One region of the Sulfitobacter sp. UBA4523 genome, then DNA from elsewhere that is predicted to be linked to it. Evidence: riboswitches for the same ligand, from Rfam matches in the RefSeq annotation. Region 1 holds a riboswitch; the other holds the start of a gene.

Region 1 (7,300 bases):
GATCGGCTGTCAGGGGGTCGACCTGATTGGGGCGCAAAAGCTGGTTCGACAGGTAATCTGTCGGATCATTCTTGGCATCATCCGGGATTGCAGCACCCGCCGCATCGGCCAGTCCGGAGGCAGCACCTCCCACGGCAGAGCCCGCAGCTTCGACGACCGTACCAGCTGCTTTGCCTGCACCCGCAGCAACATTGCCCGCGGTATTGGCTGCAAAGCTCAGCGCGCTTGATAGCATTACGGCGGTGATCACAGAGCCGAGGCCCCAAACAACCAGACCGTTGATCCCGTCACGTGCAGTGACTTCATCATCCGTAGCGCTTTCGACGCGGCGGCGCATGCGGCCCGCGATATAACCACCGGCCAGATAAGAGGCGACCAGCGTGATCACCATCCACAGCGCGGTCAGCACCAGTTCAAGCGTCGATGAGTTGTCGGTTCCGTCCAGCGTAATCGACGACAGGCCAAGTGCCGCGCCGAAGGTGGTCAGCAAAAGGCCGATCGCCACAGCGACAACAGTGCCCGCGAAAATTGCGGGCCAGTCGACATAGGATCCATCGGCAGTTTTTTCAGTGAGTGTCGTGTTCATGTAAATGCCTCCCCGGCGTTTGATTACGCCAAACCGACCAGCGACAGCACCGCCATAACCACGACCACAAGACCAACGAGATAAATGATACCGCCCATTTTGAATACTTCCTCTTTGCGTGCCAGACGCGGGATGCACTGGCTTCACAAAGGCAACGTCAGGGAACCGGCATAGTTCCGCTGACCGCGCAAATTACCCGTACTGCGGGAGATGACAACGTGCGCGGGACGGGCGGTGACTACGGGTCGCCCTGCCACGTACCGTCAAAGATCATCTCGTCCACGGGGAGCCGTTTGCTCCAGCCTTTCACCTCAAGTTCGGGCGTCTGGTAAAGCTCGTCCACGTGGCCCAGACAGAGGTAGCCGACGATTTCTATCCGGTCGGGGATCTTCAGCAGATCACGCAGATCGGCATCGCGGAACACGCTGACCCAGCCCATCCCGATGCCCTCGGCGCGGGCGGCAAGCCAGAGGTTCTGGATCGCGCAGACGGTGCTATAAAGATCCATGCTTTGATTATGGGTGCGCCCCAGCACGACCTTGCCGCCACGGCTGCGGTCACAGGTCACGCATATATTGACCGGTGCCTTGCGGATACCTTCGAGCTTCAGCGACCTGTAGCTTGTCTGGCGGTCGCCCTCGAACATCTGGGCGGCTTCCTCGTTGGCGCGGTTGAAGGCTTGCCAGACCTGATCGCGTGCGGCCTGATCGCGGATGACGATGAAATTCCACGGCTGTGACAACCCGACGGACGGTGCGTGATGCGCGGCGGTCAGTATGCGGTGCAACACATCCTCGGCCAGTGGATCGGGTAAAAACTGATCGCGTACATCGCGGCGGGTAAAGATCGCCTTGTAGACGGCGTCGCGTTCAGCATCTGAAAAGGGCGCGGCGGGTGCCAGCGCAGAGGGTATCGGCATTGTTCAGTCCCCAACAATACATTTAAGCGCCAATCCCGCTGTCCATGCGGGGCAAGCTGTACTGTCTGGCCGGTCTTCTGACTTAGGGTCGTCTGGTCCGCGCGCCTTCCCAGAATATTCCAGTGGCCTATGCGCAAACCATCCCCATTACAGCGTTGGGCACGTGCCGGAGTTTCACCAGCTTCCCGATTCTTCCGCGAGGCGGACACCAGACCCGGACATTGGGCCACGGCTGTCCGCCCGGAACAAGCCCTAACGCGGGGATCAGCCGCGTTTGGTTGCGAAAATCTTCTTCATCACGGCGTCGAACTCGTTCCACGAGATGACGGCCTTGTTGCCTGCATAGCCGTGATAATAGGACCGCCCGTTAGAGGTCGGGAAACCGGCCCAGATACGTGCGAGGTTTTCCATAAAGCGGTGGCGGCTGATCTTGCCCTTCTTGAACGCGTTAAACCCCGCATCGACCAAAAGGATATCCGCCAGCCCGTCCTGCACCGCCGAGGTAAAGCGGTCATTCTTGCTCAGGCCCGCCTGTCGCACCAGACTGCGCAGCGTGGATGGAATGAATTGGTATCGACCGATGGCATGCGGTTGGCCCGGCGTGCGGTCGATCCAGCGGTAGATCTCGCCGATGGTCATTTGCGTCGGACGCTGTGGCGGCAGCCGTTTGGCCCCGTATTGCACGGCGTCATAGCCCTTCGGACCTGCTTCGGCCCAAGCGATGAGGCTTTTGAGGTCCGCGGCAGTGCTGACCCCGCTGAGCTCTTGGAAAGACCGGCTGCGGCTGCTCACGGTTTTGGACCGGACCTGCGCTTTGGGCTGGATCTTATGGCGCAGCTTGATCTGGCCCTGCCCTGCGGATTGCATGACGTTGAACGAGATGTCGCTTTGCATGGCAGAGCGCGCACCGGACAGGCTGAACCCTTCGGCGCTGACAGTAGTAGCGGCCAGAAGTGCCGCGGTTGCGATAATTGGTAGTGTGCAAGTAACTTTCATATCATCCCCCATGATGAAAAAATTTGTCATGGGACCATGGTGACCGCAGACGCCCGCGCTTTCATTTGCGCAAGCAGGTGGGTCGGGGCCATGGACGGATAGGGCGGCATATCTTTTGGGATAGGGCGCTATCCCGCGGTGCGGTTGCCCCCTCCGTTCAGACGGGCGTGGGCAGTGTGGCACGCGGAACGGCCCCGGTGTTTCACGCGAATCCAAAGAGGGGATTCGCGGTAAACCACGGAAAAAACGCATAGCCCGCGACCCGCAAATGGGGCGTCAAGCCCGCTTCCGGGGGCTAAGCCATGATATTCATTTACTTATTTCCCGCGCAGCGGTGGTCGTTTTGTCGGAGTTGCGCTATGATTAGTCGCAAATACATAAAATGGAGAGCATCTAATGACAGATGAAACGTCGCCGGGTATCCCGACACCCGACGGTGCCGCTGCCGTAATCGACACGGATTACGAGATCGGCCAAGACAACAAAGAAGGCAGCGTGGGGCCCTTCGGCTTCGACATTCACAACCCGGTCTTCGCGATCTCGGGTGTGTGTATTGTTGCCTTTGTATTCTATACACTCGCGCTGCCCGAACAGTCTGGCGCGCTGTTCACATGGCTGTTCTCGTCGGTGACAAAGGGCTTTGACTGGTTCTTTATCTCTGCCGGCAACATCTTTGTGCTATTCTGCCTGTTCCTGATCGTCACGCCTTTGGGCCGTGTGCGTCTTGGCGGGGCCGAAGCAAGCCCCGACTACACCTACCTTGGATGGTTCTCGATGCTGTTCGCGGCGGGCATGGGCATCGGTCTGATGTTCTATGGCGTCTCTGAACCGCTATCGCATTTCTCGAGCTCCATGGGCGGCACCGCTGTTGGCGAAGATGGCCTGCGCACCGATTGGGCACCTTTGGGCGCGGCCGCGGGCGATCAGGCCGAAGCGGTTCGTTTGGGTATGGCGGCCACGATCTACCACTGGGGCCTGCACCCTTGGGCGATCTATGCCGTTGTTGGGCTGGCGCTGGCGCTGTTCAGCTACAACAAGGGCCTTCCCCTGACCATCCGCTCTGCCTTTTACCCGATCTTGGGGGAACGCGTCTGGGGCTGGCCCGGTCACGTGATCGACATTCTCGCCGTATTTGCAACGCTCTTCGGTCTGGCGACATCGCTTGGTCTGGGCGCCACGCAAGCCAACGCGGGCTTGAACGAGCTCTTTGGTGTGGCGGTTGGTCCAACAACTCAGGTTCTGCTGATCACCGGCATCACCGCGATTGCGACCGTGTCCGTGCTGCGCGGCCTTGATGGCGGGGTCAAAGTCCTGTCAGAGATCAACATGGGTCTGGCGTTTTTGCTGTTGGCCTTCGTGCTGCTGGTCGGACCTACGCTGGCGATCCTGTCGACCTTCGGGTCATCGCTGCTGGCCTATGTGGAATATCTGCCCGGTCTGTCCAATCCGATCGGCCGTGAAGACGTCAACTTTATGCAAGGCTGGACATCGTTCTACTGGGCATGGTGGATCAGCTGGTCCCCTTTCGTCGGCATGTTCATCGCCCGCGTCAGCCGTGGCCGTTCCGTACGTGAGTTCCTGACCTGCGTTCTGCTGATCCCGAGCCTCGTTTGCGTCCTGTGGATGAGCGTCTTTGGCGGCGTTGCGATTGATCAGGTGATCAGCGACGGCTACACCGCCGCACAAGAAGCCGAGCTGCCACGCCAATTGTTCGCCATGCTGGACGCGCTGCCACTTGCCGGGATCACATCGCTGATCGGGATCGTCTTGGTCATTGTGTTCTTCGTGACCTCGTCTGACTCCGGCTCGCTGGTGATCGATACGATCACGGCAGGCGGCAAGGTTGATGCACCTGCGCCACAGCGCGTGTTCTGGTGCATCTTCGAAGGTGCCGTAGCGATCGTATTGCTGCTGTCTGCAGGTGGGCTCAAGTCGCTTCAGTCGATGGTTATCTCTACCGGATTGCCCTTTACTGTGGTGCTGCTGTTCCTGTGCTACGCAATCTTCCGCGGCCTGCGCGCCGAGATGAAGACGCAATAACGCAACCCTTACCGACGTTTGTGCTTTGCCAGTCAAAGCGCCTTATACCCCCCGCCGCCCCGTGCTGCGGGGGGTATTCTTTTGCACGGCACAGACAAACAAAAATGCGCCCAAAGTATTCTGACTAAAACTGTCGGATTGACATAACCTATAATTTCAATCAGGTTTATGGAAACGTCTAGCCACCCCGCCCGTGATCACGGGGACGCCCGACACATATGATGTGAGGAGTCCCACGATGAGACCATTCCCCAGAACGCAGACTGCCGTTCACCGTCAGGACCAAGCCGCAGGGCTGCCTGATGATCGGTGCCGCGTGCAACGTTCCTTTTCCATGACCATTGATAGAGCAGCCCTATGACATTTCATGCCCCCCCAAAGACCCAAGCCCCGATGAACGCGCTGCCGACCTACTCTGCCCGCGACCTGACCGAAGGCGGAGATCTCGCCCAAATCGTGCTGGATACCCAGACCTACACCCTGCGAATCACACGCGCTGGCAAATTGATCCTGACCAAATGAATGACGCACATCAGCACCCCGGCGGTGCCCCGGTAGGGTTCATCACAGAGTTGGACAGCCTTCAGGCCGCGTCGGTCATCTATTTGCGGATGTGGTGTGACGGGCCTGACGCACAGGAAAAAGTCAGCAGCGATTTTGCCAGCGTCCTCGGCCATACCAACGGGAGCAAGGCGCTCGCTACGTTTGAACAGCTATGCTCGCTTTGTGCACGGTTCGGGCGGCGGCCTTTGATGCGCCATTCGGTCACGTGCAAATGTCTGGGATCGGACGAATCCTGCTTTGCGAACTTCATCGCGACAGCCACGGACGGACAGCGCGAAGACGCGATGCTGATCGCGACCCTGCTGGTTCGCGCCGATATGGCCCCGCTGGTGGCATCGCTTGCTGCGGATTTCGGGCTGGCGCTCAAGCGGATGCGCCTGAGCGCACCAAGCGAGGTCGCGCAAATGGAAGCAGCACCGACGCTGCATTAACGGGCGCTTCGCGCGCCCGATCGACGCCTTATGTGCAACGCTACAACCCATTGAAATTTTTGTAAGGTTGCCGAAGTTTAATACTTGATTGTTTTTATCAGCCTTAGTAACCCGCCCGTGAATAGGTAGCCAATCGTCCAGACCAGCCCCCTAAAAACAGCCCGAATGGGCAATGACGAGGGCGATATGACTCAGACGAAAACACCACACAGCTTGCGTGGCCACACGGCCAGCCGCAGCATCGGCATGATGACGGCCGCCGCCATCGGCGCGACGTCTCCTGCAGCACTTTATGCGCAATCCAGCGACGAGCCGCTGCTGCTTCCCGGGATCGAGGTTGAAACCTCAGAGCCGCAGGCCGCCAAGCCCAAACCACAACCCGCCAAGAAACGCGCCGCGGCGACCCCTGCCCCCCGCGCGACACCGGCACCCGCCCCTGCACCCGTCGTGGCCGAGGCCCCCGTTGCTGCTGCCCCCGCCGCGCCCGTCGCTGGCGAGAACGGTCTGTCGCCCTACGCCAATCCCGAAGCCGGATATCAGGCCGTTCAATCGGGCAACTCGCTGCTGACGCAACCGCTGGTCGATACACCGCGCACCGTTACCGCAGTCACCCAGGAAGTGCTGCGCGACAAGAACGCGACATCGGTGCGTGAGCTCGCCCGCACCACCCCCGGCATCACATTGGGCACCGGCGAAGGCGGCAACGCATTCGGCGACGTTCTGTTCATCCGCGGTTTCCGGTCCTCCAACGACGTCTTCATCGACGGCGTGCGTGATTCCGGCGTTGCCGTGCGCGAAACATTTATGGCCGAACAGGTCGAGATCACCAAAGGCCCGTCTGGCTCCATCGGTGGGCGCTCGACCACCGGCGGCGCGGTCAATCTGGTGACCAAAAAGGCGCAGGATACGGACTTTGTCAAAACCACCACGACCTTTGGCACCGCCGATCTGGCGCGTCAGGAAGTCGACTGGAACAAGGTCTGGAACGACCGCTTCAAGACCCGCATCGGTGCCGTCGCCCAAGTCAGCGACGTTGCCGGCCGCGACGGGAGCAAAGACGACCGTCTGGGTCTGTCCATCGCTGCCGAATACAAAGCGACCGACCGTCTGACACTGGATTTCGAAGCCTACCAGCTGCAGATGAAACAGATGCCGGACTGGGGTGTGCCATGGGATGGCACCAACGGCGTGCCCTTCACCGAATCCGCTGCAGGCCGTCCGACGCTGGACCGGGACACCTTCTACGGCAACCCAGACCGCGATTTCCACGATGCGACACAAAGCGTTGCCACCTTCGGCGCGACCTTTGAAATCACACCGGGCATGACATTCACCAACCGCTCCCGTCTCAGCCGGACCGAGAACGACTATATCGTGTCGGCACCTGAACGCCCTGACACCTCGGATGCCGATCCGCAGAACTGGACGCTGACCGCCTCTCCCAAAAGCCGGTATCAGGTCAACGAAGTGGCGTCGAACACCAGCGAGCTTTCCTTTGGTTTCAACACCGGGTCGGCGCGCCATGACATGATCGCGGGCTTCGCGCTGTCGCGTGAAGAAATCAGTCAGCGCGGCTATGTCGGCCTATCCTCCGAAGTGGGCGGCGGCACTGCCGAGGACCGTCTCGAGGGGTGCTCTGTCGCGATCTACAACCCCGATGTCAGCGGCTGTTCCACAGCGACACCTGTCCGCAGCGCCGATGCGACGCTGACCGATGTCACCACACGGTCGCTGTATCTGAACGACACGATCACCTTTAACCCC
Region 2 (7,300 bases), on a different contig from region 1:
CGCCGCCGCAGCAACCGCCTAATTCAACGAAAGGAGACGTCCATGAACATCGGTGACGTGTCGAAAAGCGCAGGTCTGCCTGCCAAGACCATCCGCTACTACGAAGACATCGGTCTGATCACGCCCGCGCGTGACACCAACGGGTATCGCAGCTTTTGCGACAGCGACGTGCATAAGCTGACGTTTCTGGGCCGTGCGCGGGCCTTGGGCTTCACGATCGAGAATTGCCGCGACCTGTTAGCGCTTTGGGATGATCAGGATCGCGCCAGCGCCGATGTCCGTGCCATCGCCCAGCAACATCTGGCGCAGATCGAAAGCAAGATCGCGGACCTGCAAGATATTCGTCAGACCTTGACCCATCTGGTGCATGAATGCGCTGGCGATGACCGACCCGATTGCCCAATCTTGCAACGGCTCGAAAAGCTGTAGCGCGCGTGTCTACCGGCGCAGCAGGTAGATATCCATGATCCAGCCATGGGCGGCGCGTGCCTCTGCCCGTGTTGCGATGATGCGGTCGCAGACCTGATCCAGCGGGCCTGCGATGCGACGCTCGTTCGGCATGCCGGCATAGGCGGTCCACCAGATGTGTATGTCGCTGTGCTGCCGCAACACCTCGAAGGCGCAGGTGCCGTCCAGCATGACGGCAATCGTATCCACACCCTGCGGCCAGCCATGATCGCGCAGCTGCCGACCGGTGGTGATGGTGACGGGATTGCCGATGGTGTTCAGCGGGATCGCATGGCCCGCCGTCAGTACCTGAAGCGAGGTGATCCCCGGCACGACATCGACGGTGAGGGTGACGGCCTTTTGCAACCGCTCCGCAATACGCAGGGTGCTGTCATACAGCGACGGATCCCCCCAGACGAGGAAGCCGACACGGCCGCCTTGGGGCAGGGTGCGCTGCATCTCGGCCAGCCAGACCTGTGCAATGGCATCATGCCAATCGTGGACGCCCGCGTGATAATCAGGGTTGGCGGCGTCGCGTTTGGGCAGGGTGAATTCGTGAATTTCAGGCCCGTCCGACCGCAGCACCTGGGCGCAAATCTCGTGCCGTAGGCCAGCCAGATCATCTTTGCCTGCGCCCTTGGACGGGATCAGGATCACATCGCAGGCATTCAACGCGTCGATGGCTTGTAATGTCAGGTGTTTGGGATTGCCGGACCCGATGCCGATCAGTGAAAGCGTAAACATCTTGAGGCTCCGGCAGGGGGTGACGCGGCCCGCAGAGTAGGGGGCCGCGTCGGGTCTTGGATTATTCAGCGGCAGTCTGTGTCAGACGTTTGGTGAACAGCGCGCTGCCCGCGAAATCGCGCAGGGTTTTCGCGGCGGCGAGCACGGCCAGATCCACCAGAGGCTCGATCAGGATGACCATCATATAGGCCCCGCCAAAGCTCGCCACAGCGGCGATGTTGCTGGCGGCAAAGCCCTGACCGTAGATGGCCCAGAACGCCACCCAGCCCACAACGCCCGCCTGAAACGCGGTCGACAGCTTGAGCGCTTGAACATAGGTCAGATCAACATAGGCGGTGTTGGGCGCGATGATGCGTTTGGCCAGCGCCGAGACCATGAACAAAGGCACCAGCAGCGTGGTGACGTTCATCGTGTATTGTGGCAGGTCGATGGGGGCAAAGAACACGCCCTGCGCCAGCAGACCAAGCGCCAGACCGGCAGCCGCAGGGGCCACGCCGAACAGCAGGAACAGGGTCGACCCGAGGATCAGGTGCACTTCGCTCACGCCCACGGGGAAATGCGGGAAGACCTGGAAAAAGACAAAGGTCAGCGCGGTGGCCACCACGGCCCCGCCCGCAAAAGGCACGACGCCTTTCTCACGGACAGAGTCCATTGCGGTTTTCGCGGTATAGGCCGCAGCACCGGCGGCGGTGCCATAGGACAGGACCAGCTTGGCGCCGGTCACGACTTCGGGTTCGATATGCATATTCAGGTCTCCTTACCGTCTTCCCCGACGGCATAATGTGAAAGCCGCCCCGGGGGGCAGCCAGTTGGATCGGGGATCATCCCCATGACGGCAGGTCTCCTGACTTTGTGCGTCCATGCGTGCCGCGCCTTCCCAGGCGGTCTGGCCCAGTGGCAATGCGGGTTGCTCTTCACTTACAGGTGCGGGGGCAGTTCCGGATTTGGCACCTTTGCTTTGGCACCGCACCGTATTCCCTTTTCACCCCGATTGCCCGAAGGCGCACGGGGAACCGTCCGGAATAGGTGGTCATTTTCGGGCCGGTTTTGTCAAGTCATCTATTCGGTCAAAGGCCCGTAAAGGATCAGCGCAGGCGCTGACGTTGCGGGATCTAGCGGCAGATGGGCAAGGCTTTCAACCGTGTGGCGGCTCAGCTTTTGATCGGGGGTCGATACCGCCTCTGCCAGCAGGGCAGGGGTCGAGGGGGGCAAGCCCGCCGCGATCAGCCGCGCGGCGAAACCCGCAAAGGTGCGGCGGCCCATGTAGACGACCGTGGTCGCCGTAGGGTCGGCCAGCGCCGCCATGTTAAGATCTTCGGGCAAGGCACCCGATTCGCCGTGGCCGGTGATGAATTGCACCCGCCGCGCGGTCAGCCGCCGTGTCAGCGGAATCATCGCCGCCGCCGCCGCCGAAGACGCCGCCGTCACACCGGGGATGATCTCGAAGGCGACGCCTGCCGCTTTCAGCGCGGTCAGCTCTTCTTCAAGCCGGCCAAACACGCCCGCGTCCCCGCTTTTGAGCCGCACCACCCGCGCGCCGGTCAATGCGTGTTCGACCAGCAGGCGGCTCACGTGATCCTGCTTCGGAGACAGCCGTCCGGCGCGTTTGCCCACCCCGATCAGATCCGCCTCGGGCGAGACATGTTCAAGGATCGGACCCGCCGACAGATCGTCGAACAGAACGACTTCGGCCTCTTGCAACCGCTTTACCGCCTTCACGGTCAGCAGCTCGGGATCACCCGGACCGGACGAGACGAAAGAGACAAAGCCGCTCATGACGCCCCCGCGATCAGGTGAAAGAAGGTGCCCGTCGCGTGGCCGCGGCGCGAGCCTGTCTCGGGCACTTCGGCCCCATTGGCATCGACCACCCGCGCCAGCGGCGTGTCTGGTTGCGACAGGATGGTCGAGTAGTGGAATTCATGCCCGCGCAACCGCGCGCCCGCGTCATAGCCGGGGCCGGGTGCGTTCAGCGTGGCAAGCCGGTAGCCCAGATGCATCTTGCGCTTCTCATAGCTGGTTTCCAGCCCCAGCAGCCCCGCCATCTGATGCCGCACGCCTTCCTTGTCGACCAATCCGGCCCCCATCGCCATATAGCCCCCGCATTCCCCATGCACCGGGCGCGTCGTGGCGAACTTTTGCAGGCTGTCGCGGAACTGCGCGGCAGCGGCAAGGCGTCCGGCATGCAGCTCGGGATAGCCGCCGGGCAACCAGCAGATGTCGGCGCTGTCGTCCGGTGCCTCATCCGCCAGCGGCGAGAAGGGCAACACCTGCGCACCCGCGGCGATCCAGTGGTCCAGCAAATGCGGATAGATGAACGAAAACGCGGCGTCTTTGGCCAAAGCGATCCGTTGACCGGGGGGCGGGGGCAGCACATCTGGCCCGTCGGGAATACTGCGCCCTTGGGCGGCAGAGACGATCAGATCAAGATCGATATGTTGCGCGATGAAATCACCTGCCGCATCCAGCAGCTTCATCAGCTCGGGCTGTTCCTCGGCCTGCACCAGACCCAAGTGGCGTTCCGGCAGCGTGACCGATCCCTGTCGGGGCAGCGCGCCCAGAACGGGGATGCCGACCTGCTCCATCCCCAGACGCAGCAGCGCCTCGTGACGGGGGCTGGCGACCTTGTTCAGCACCACACCCGCGACATGCACATCCGGGCGCATCGTCTTGAACCCAAGGGCGGTGGCCGCAGCCGATTGCGCCTGACCCGATACATCCAGCAGCAACACCACCGGCCAGCCCGTCATGGCAGAGATATCGGCGCTCGCCCCGTTCGAGGTTTCCCCCGGTTGCGCCACACCGTCAAACAGCCCCATTGACCCTTCGATCAGGGCCAGATCGCCGCCATGGGCGGTGCCGATCAGATTGCACAACACACCCGATCCCATGGCCCAACTGTCGATATTATAGGACGACCGCCCGCAGGCCGCGCGGTGGAAGCCGGGGTCGATGTAATCCGGCCCGCTCTTGAACGGGCGCACGTCGACGCCGCGCCGGCTGAGCGCGTTGAGCAGGCCCAGCATCAACGTGGTCTTGCCCGTGCCCGACGCCGGGGCCGAGATCATCAGGCCCTTGGGCAGTTGCGTTGTCTCGATCATTCTGTGCCCTCGGGAAAGCGCGGCTCTGTGCCGACGGGGCGGAAGCGGCGGTCGTAATCGCCCGCGTACAGACAGCTTTCGCGGAACTCCTCTGCCGTCAGCGCGCGGCCGACAAGGATCAGCGCCGTGCGCCCGCGTTCGCCGTCGGTGGCGTCAATCACGCTGCCCAAGGTCGCCCGCACCACCCGTTGATCCGGCCAGCTTGCGCGCCAGACGATGGCGACGGGGCAGTCCTCTCCGTAATGAGGGGTGAGCCGCGCGACCACATCATCCAGCACATGTACCGACAGGTGGATCGCCAGCGTGGCACCCGTGGCGGCAAAATTCTCGAGCGTTTCACCCTCGGGCATGGCTGACGCCCGCCCCGAGGTCCGCGTGAGAACAAGCGACTGCGCCACACCGGGCAGCGTCAGCTCGTTCCCCAAGGCAGCTGCGGCAGCGGCAAAGGCGGGCACGCCGGGGGTGATGTCATAGTCGATGTCCAACTCGCGCAAGCGGCGCAGCTGCTCGCCCATGGCGGACCAGACCGACAGATCACCCGAATGAAGCCGCGCCACATCCTGCCCCGCATCATCGGCGGCCTTGATCTCTGCCATGATCTCGTCCAGCGACAGCGACGCGGTGTTCACGATCTTCGCATCCGCAGGGCAGTAGGACAGCAGCTCAGACGGGACCAACGATCCGGCATACAGACACACAGGGCAGGCCGCGATCAGGTCGCGCCCCCGCAGGGTCAGCAGATCAGGGGCACCGGGGCCCGCGCCGATAAAGTGAACAGTCATGGGGCAATTCCTTCCGCGATAGCTACGGTGGCCATGCCATTGGGGCTGGCCACACGCAAGGTCGTCAATTTGGCACCGCGACCGGCAACGCGCAATGCGGCGGCCTCGGCAAGTGATCCGGTCCCGAACCGCGCCTGCACGCGCGGTGACACGGTGCGCGTCGGGATGTCTGCGATATCGGCTTCCGACAGTTCGATCAGCGGCAATCCCAGACTGTCGGCAAAGCGCCGTAGCGCTGGCGTCACCTTGATCGCGAGGGTCGCGAGCGTGTCCGGCGTGCGCCGCGTCAGCGCAAGAGCCGCGTGTAAATCCGCCTCGGTCGCATCCGCGCGCAATCCTATGCCCGCGACGATCATCGGGTCACGCTCCATTGCAGTTGCGGGCGGCTGGGGTGCCAGCCCTGCATGGTCCCCAAGGGGGCCGCCTGCGCCAAGTCGATCCGCAGCAATTGCCCGCCGTGCATCCCGTGCCAGCGGATCAGCAAGGCTTGGGTTTCAAGCGCCACCGCATTCGCCACCAGCCGCGTGCCCGGCGTGATCCTGCGCCAGATCGCCTGCAAGACATCCTCTGACGCGCCACCCCCCAGAAAGACCGCAGCGGGCAGGGGCAGATCGGCCAGCGCATCGGGGGCCGTGCCGTGTACGCAGCGCATCCGGCGCGCCAGACCAAAGCGGCGGGCGTTCTCGGTGATGTTATCGCAGCGGCCTTCGCGCGGCTCGATGGCGATGGACTGCGCGTGCGGCGCGGCCAGACACCATTCAACAGAGACAGAGCCCGACCCGCCCCCCACATCCCACAGCAGCTCCCCCGCGCGGGGGGCCAGCGCGGCCAGCGTCAACGCGCGCATGGGTGATTTGGTGATCTGGCTGTCATGGGCAAAAAGCGCCTCGGGCCGTCCGGGCGCGTGGCTGATACCCGCGCTACCCGACACCGCAATCGCCACCACTACAGGGGCGGCAATGTCGCTCAGGTCAAACGTCGCGGCATCGGCCGCGCGCGCGATTTCACGCGGACCGCCAAGCGCCTCCATCACCGTCAGGCGGGACGCGCCGAAACCCTGCGCGGTCAGATAGTCTGCCAGCGCCGCAGGGGCCGCACCATCGCGCAATGTGCAGATCAGCCGCGCACCGTCGGCCAGATGGGGCAACAACACCTCGAACGGGGCAGCATGCAGGCCAAGGGTCGTGACCTCCTCCAACCGCCAGCCAAGCCGCGCAGCCGCCAGCGTCATGCAGGACGGCGCGGGAAAGCAGCGCCATTCCGACGGGTCCAGCACCTGCGCCAGCGAACCGCCCACGCCGTGCCAGAACGGATCACCCGAGGCGAGCACCACAACCGCACGCCCGCGATGTTCCAACACCGGCTCTACACTGAACGGCAACGGCCATTCCCGCCCCCGCGCGCCCGCGTCACAAAGCGCCAGATGCCGCGCCCCGCCAAAGATCACATCGGCCTCTGCCAGCGCCTTTCGGCTTGCATCGGTCAGCCCAGCAAGGCCATCTTCGCCCAGACCGATCAGGGTCACCCAGGCAGCAACAGGATCAGCCATGACGCGCACCCTCATTCTTGGCGGCACGACAGAGGCGTCCAGCCTCGCGCGCGCGCTGGCCGACCGTGGCGATGATGCGCTGTTCAGCTATGCCGGACGCACGGCGGCCCCCGTGGCGCAGCCGCTGCCCACCCGCGTGGGTGGCTTTGGCGGCGTGGCCGGATTGCTCGATTTCATAGCACAAAATAACATCACCCGCGTGATTGACGCGACCCATCCCTTCGCCGCGCAGATGAGCCGTAACGCCCATGCCGCCAGCACGCAGGCAGGCATCCCGTTGGCCGCTTTCGAGCGTGCCCCGTGGGCGGAGACTGCCGCCGACAATTGGACCCATCTGCCAAGTATCGAAGCCGCCGCCGCATCCCTGCCGCAGGTGCCGACGCGGGTCTTTCTGGCCATCGGCAAGCAGGCGCTGTCTGTCTTTGCCAACCATCCGCAGCACCATTATCTGCTGCGGCTGGTGGACCAGCCCGCCGCGCCGCTGCCCTTGCCGCATACGACCGTGACCCTCGCCCGCGGACCCTTCGACGTGGCCGGAGACATCGCCCTGCTGCGTGACCACGGGACCAAGCTGATCATCGCCAAGAACGCCGGCGGCGCGGGGGCCGAGGCCAAGCTTATCGCCGCGCGCGAACTGGGGCTGCGGGTGCTGATGATCCAGCGCCCCGCGGTGCCCCCCC

The links. A riboswitch is a leader RNA that binds a small molecule or an ion and turns the genes downstream of it on or off. The one in region 1 is predicted to bind cobalamin.
Region 2: another riboswitch for cobalamin. It lies ahead of B3849_RS14870 (energy-coupling factor ABC transporter permease); the one in region 1 lies ahead of bluB (5,6-dimethylbenzimidazole synthase).

The regions. Positions count from the first base shown of each region.
Region 1 covers NZ_DGMH01000066.1:103,053-110,352, forward strand. The annotation lists gene B3849_RS16470 (hypothetical protein) at 1-586, opposite strand, end outside; gene bluB (5,6-dimethylbenzimidazole synthase) at 825-1,505, opposite strand; cobalamin riboswitch at 1,557-1,733, opposite strand; gene B3849_RS16480 (hypothetical protein) at 1,770-2,531, opposite strand; gene B3849_RS16485 (BCCT family transporter) at 2,898-4,541, shown strand; gene hemP (hemin uptake protein HemP) at 4,899-5,063, shown strand; gene B3849_RS16495 (hypothetical protein) at 5,060-5,536, shown strand; gene B3849_RS16500 (TonB-dependent receptor) at 5,723-7,300, shown strand, end outside.
Region 2 covers NZ_DGMH01000064.1:35,927-43,226, reverse strand. The annotation lists partial or broken gene B3849_RS14885 (heavy metal translocating P-type ATPase) at 1-22, shown strand, start outside; gene cueR (Cu(I)-responsive transcriptional regulator) at 43-429, shown strand; gene cobF (precorrin-6A synthase (deacetylating)) at 439-1,191, opposite strand; gene B3849_RS14870 (energy-coupling factor ABC transporter permease) at 1,253-1,936, opposite strand; cobalamin riboswitch at 2,009-2,222, opposite strand; gene cobA (uroporphyrinogen-III C-methyltransferase) at 2,251-2,967, opposite strand; gene B3849_RS14860 (cobyrinate a,c-diamide synthase) at 2,964-4,289, opposite strand; gene cobM (precorrin-4 C(11)-methyltransferase) at 4,286-5,071, opposite strand; gene B3849_RS14850 (cobalamin biosynthesis protein) at 5,068-5,427, opposite strand; gene cbiE (precorrin-6y C5,15-methyltransferase (decarboxylating) subunit CbiE) at 5,424-6,620, opposite strand; gene B3849_RS14840 (cobalt-precorrin-6A reductase) at 6,619-7,300, shown strand, end outside.